2 regions of the Gordonia sp. w5E2 genome follow, and region 1 is predicted to be linked to the other one. Evidence: riboswitches for the same ligand, from Rfam matches in the RefSeq annotation. Region 1 holds a riboswitch; the other holds the start of a gene.

The links. A riboswitch is a leader RNA that binds a small molecule or an ion and turns the genes downstream of it on or off. The one in region 1 is predicted to bind thiamine pyrophosphate.
Region 2: it holds a riboswitch for thiamine pyrophosphate, as region 1 does, so the genes downstream of both, RND64_RS10125 (3-oxoacyl-ACP reductase) here and thiC (phosphomethylpyrimidine synthase ThiC) in region 1, are expected to answer to the same signal.

The regions. Positions count from the first base shown of each region.
Region 1 is NZ_CP144213.1:626,859-629,237, forward strand. It holds gene thiC (phosphomethylpyrimidine synthase ThiC) at 1-1,521, opposite strand, end outside; TPP riboswitch at 1,515-1,625, opposite strand; gene RND64_RS02745 (daunorubicin/doxorubicin resistance ABC transporter ATP-binding protein DrrA) at 1,770-2,379, shown strand, end outside.
Region 2 is NZ_CP144213.1:2,217,834-2,220,212, forward strand. It holds gene RND64_RS10115 (GNAT family N-acetyltransferase) at 1-374, opposite strand, end outside; gene RND64_RS10120 (hypothetical protein) at 578-787, opposite strand; gene RND64_RS10125 (3-oxoacyl-ACP reductase) at 811-1,584, opposite strand; TPP riboswitch at 1,578-1,674, opposite strand; tRNA gene RND64_RS10130 (tRNA-Val) at 1,822-1,896, opposite strand; tRNA gene RND64_RS10135 (tRNA-Cys) at 1,916-1,989, opposite strand; tRNA gene RND64_RS10140 (tRNA-Gly) at 2,012-2,084, opposite strand; tRNA gene RND64_RS10145 (tRNA-Val) at 2,319-2,379, shown strand, end outside.

The DNA of each region.
Region 1 (2,379 bases):
GCACATCGAGCAGAAGTGAGCCGTCTTCGCGGGTTCCGCGGGGAGGGTCTCGTCGTGGTATTCCCGTGCCGTGTCGGGGTCGAGTGCGAGGTTGAACTGGTCTGTCCAGCGAAACTCGAAGCGCGCCTTGCTCAAAGCGTCGTCGCGTTCCTGAGCTCGCGGGTGGGCTTTGGCGAGATCGGCTGAGTGGGCCGCGATCTTGTAGGTGATCACACCGACTTTCACGTCGTCGCGATCGGGTAGCCCGAGGTGCTCCTTCGGGGTGACATAGCAGAGCATGGCCGTCCCAGCTTGCGCGATCATCGCCGCACCGATCGCGGAGGTGATGTGGTCGTATGCGGGCGCGATATCTGTGGCGAGCGGGCCGAGGGTGTAGAACGGCGCCTCCTCGCACAACTCCTCTTCGAGGCGCACGTTCTCGACGATCTTGTGCATCGGGATATGACCCGGCCCCTCGATCATCACCTGCACGCCATGGGATTTCGCGATGCGGGTCAACTCGCCGAGGGTGCGCAGTTCGGCGAACTGTGCCTCGTCGTTGGCGTCGGCAATCGAGCCCGGACGCAGTCCGTCGCCGAGTGAGAAGGTGATGTCGTAGCGCGCGAAGATTTCGCACAGCTCGTCGAAATGCGTGTACAGGAACGACTCTTCGTGGTGGGCGAGGCACCACGCAGCCATGATCGACCCGCCGCGCGAGACGATTCCGGTCACCCGGCGAGCGGTCAGCGGTACGTAGCGCAACAGCACGCCCGCGTGCACCGTCATGTAGTCGACACCCTGCTCGGCCTGCTCGATCACGGTGTCGCGGTAGATCTCCCACGTCAGCTTGGTGGGATCGCCCTTGACCTTCTCCAGTGCCTGGTAGATCGGCACAGTACCGACCGGGACGGGGGAATTGCGCATGATCCACTCGCGGGTGAGGTGGATGTCGTCGCCGGTGGACAGATCCATGATCGTGTCGGCGCCCCATCGCGTCGCCCAGACCATCTTCTCGACCTCTTCCGCGATGGAACTGGTCACCGCCGAATTGCCGATGTTCGCATTGATTTTCACCGCGAACGCCTTGCCGATGATCATCGGTTCGGACTCGGGATGACGGTGGTTGGCTGGGATCACTGCACGTCCGGCAGCGACCTCGCTGCGCACGAGTTCGACGTCGACGTTCTCGCGTGCGGCGATGAAGCGCATCTCGTCGGTGACGAGTCCTGCTCGTGCCCAAGCGAGTTGGGTCGACGCTCCGTCGACGGGGTCGGGACGGTGCCACTCGTCGCGGGTGCGGGCAAGGCCTGCCTCGACGTCGATCACGGCGGTCGAGTCGGTGTAGGGGCCCGATGTGTCGTAGACATCGAGGTGCTCGCCGTTGGTGAGGTTGATGCGTCGCTGCGGAACCCGTAACCCATCGACGTCGGCGTAATGCTTGGTGCTGCCCTCGATCGGACCGGTTGTCAGGATGTCGGAGTCGACCTTGTACGCGGAATTCTGGTACGCGGAATCGCTGCCGCCGGATACACGTGTGCCCATGAGATTCTCCCTACGCCGGCATTACCCGGACAGGTTCATGCGGTCAGCGGCCGCCTGCCGCCATCTCAGCCCTCGGTTACGTGAGAGCCCCCGCGTTGATTCGGTTGTGTGCAGTTCACTCTACTGGCTTGCTGCTGTTGCGTCACGAAACCGGGGGTAGCCCAACGCGAGTTCCTAACTTAGGATTGCCTTACCAAACAGACAGGGTGCTGTTCGAGCTCGCGACGATCCGGAAGGGTGCAACAGCGATGACGTTGGTGGAGATCGTAGGTCTGCAGAAGGATTACGGGGAGGTGCACGCGCTTCGCGGAATCGACGTCGAGATCGCCGAGGGAGAGGTCCTCGGCCTGTTGGGTCCCAACGGCAGCGGCAAGACGACGACCGTCTCGATCCTCGCGACGCTGCAGCGTCCGACCGCCGGACGTGCACTCATCGCCGGACACGACGTCGTCGACGACGCGGCGAGGGTGCGCGAATTGATCTCTCTCACAGGGCAATACGCATCGCTGGACAACACCCTGTCCGCACGAGAGAACCTCGTCATGTTCGGAAGGCTCACCGGCCTGTCGTCGGCCGAGGCGAAGGGCTCCGTGGCACACGTGGCCGAGGCGTTCGGACTGAGCGAGTTCGTCGATCGTCGAGTGTCGGCGCTGTCGGGTGGCCAGCGCCGCCGGGTCGACATCGCGTGCGCACTCGTCACGCGCCCACGGGTGCTGTTCCTCGACGAACCGACAACCGGACTCGACCCGCGTAGCCGTGCCGCGGTGTGGGAAACGATCGCGGCGCTACGAACCGAGGGCATCACCGCGCTGCTCACGACGCAGTATCTCGAAGAGGCCGATCGTCTCGCCGACAACA
Region 2 (2,379 bases), 1.6 Mb from region 1:
CCGCGTGAGTGATGGTCGGGGAGTACGTACATCTTCGACAGCTCGGACGACGGTGTCTCCACGACCACCGCTGCGACGTCGGGGTCGGTCGGTGGCCGGTGGTGCACGAGCGAATAGCCCACCGTCGTGCCGTCGGATGTGCGTGCGATCAACACGTCACTCTCGTGGCTGGCGATGTAGGCAGCAAAGTTCGCTTCGGCCAGGTTGGTCGTGATGAACCCGGCGATGTCGTCGGGCGACGAGTGCGGCGGACAGGCCAGGGGGAAGGTTGCGGCAGCTACCTCGGCGACGACGCCTGCGAGTGAGGGGTCGACCACGACGTCGACGGCCACGGCACCGTGGGAATGCTGTTCGGGTGCGGCATCGCCGGCCATCTGGCTGGTCGGATGTGGTGGCACAGGCTGCGCTACTTCTTTCCGCAGGTGCAGTTGGCGCCGCACGAGCAGTCGGGCCCGCAGGTGCAGTCGGGGTTGTCGCAGCCGGGTGTCATATCAGCAGTCATGCATACGATTCTACGACCGCGCCGAGAGCGTCGGAAGGCGATCGGCGGGCTCAGATGCACGACGAAGCTCCGGATTCACCCCAGTGAGAGTCGCCACGAGCCCGCGTAGATCTCGCGGAGTTCGGTCACTTCGTATGGCATCGCGCCCTGACCCTCGGTGGTGATGGCGTTGACGATGAGCATGCCGTCGGTGATCTCCCACTTGTACTGGTCCCCGTCGAATGCGGCCTCGCGACCTGATGAGTCGACGACGGTGAAGCTGCCCGGGCGGTAGTCGATGTTCATGCTCGCAGTATGCCTGCCGGTGTTCAGTCCTTGACGAGGCCGCCGTCGACGACGAGGTTCTGTCCGGTGACCGCCCGCGACCACGGTGAGAGGAAAAACAGTGTGGCGTCGGCGAATTCCTCTGGTGTGGTGACCGACCGCAGGGGAGTGGACGCGGCGATGGCGTCGAAGATCTCAGGGGGTGTCGCTGCGCTCGCGTCGGTGGTGCGTAGGAGTCCGCCGGAGACCATGTTGACGGTGATGTTGTCTGGGCCGAGGTCGGCGGCCAGCGTGCGAGTCAGCGCCAGGAGTGCGGCCTTGGCGGCTGTGTAGTCGTGGTAAGGGACGACGGGATTCTGCACGAGGTTGGTGCCGATGTTGACGATGCGCCCCGTACCGGCTTCCCGCATACCCGGAAGTGCCGCCTGTACGACTGTCAGTGCGCCGCCGACGATTCCGCGAAACTGCGCGTCGAGTTCTGCGGTGGTGATGGTGTCGGCGGTTGAGCGGGCGTCGCCGTTGAACGAATAGTCGGGAAGGGCGTTGTTCACCACTGCCGTGATAGGCGCGCCGAAATGGGTTGTCGCAGCATCGATCATCGTCTGAACCGCGTCGGGGTCGGTCACGTCGGCTTCGACGGCGAGTGCTCGGTCGCCGAACTCTGCTGCCAGCGCAACTGCCGCGTCGGCGCTGCGTCGATAGTTGACGACCACGCGCGCACCCTCACGCGCCGCGGCGCGTGCGAGGGTTGCGCCCAGTCCGCGGCCCGCGCCGGTGATCAGTACGACGTGCTCGGAAAGAGGCAGCGCTGCAGGCATTTTCGGACCATCCCTTCGCCAGTGCTAACTGGAGCAGGTTCTGCGGGTCTGATCTCAGCCGACCTTGTGTCGGCACCCCGTGTCAGTCTGGCAATCAGACCGCACTCGGGTGGCGAACGCAAGCACCGCTTAAAGTTGCGTGGGATCCTCGGGGGCATTTTTGTACCCGTGGATCCCACACAACTGCGCCGAGGGGCCGGGGAACAAAAAGATCCCGCTGCGAACAGCGGGATCTGATGGTGCGCGATACTGGGATTGAACCAGTGACCTCTTCCGTGTCAGGGAAGCGCTCTCCCGCTGAGCTAATCGCGCGGGTATGAAATTGGTGGTTTGGAGGTGGCGACGGGAATCGAACCCGTGTACACGGCTTTGCAGGCCGTTGCCTCACCACTCGGCCACACCACCAGATGCGAGTCGACTCGCGCCGAGCGGATGACGGGATTCGAACCCGCGACCCTCACCTTGGCAAGGTGATGCGCTACCAGCTGCGCTACATCCGCATGCTTCGCGAGCAGATCTTGTGGACCATTTGTTGCTCGCGATGCGATGCAGAACATTATCCGACCGACACGCTTCTAACAAATCGCCTGGTCAGAGCCTCGGAAAGTGGGAAGTGTGCAGGCGGAGAGTGTCGCGATGGCACCAAGACGCACCCTTGGGCCGCGATTTGGGTTCCCGGCGTCGATCCGTGTAGTCTTTGCCCTCGTGCACCGACGCCTTTGCGCGTCGCGCGCGGTCCCGTGGCTCAGTGGAAGAGCGTCCCGTTCACACCGGGAAGGTCGCTGGTTCGATCCC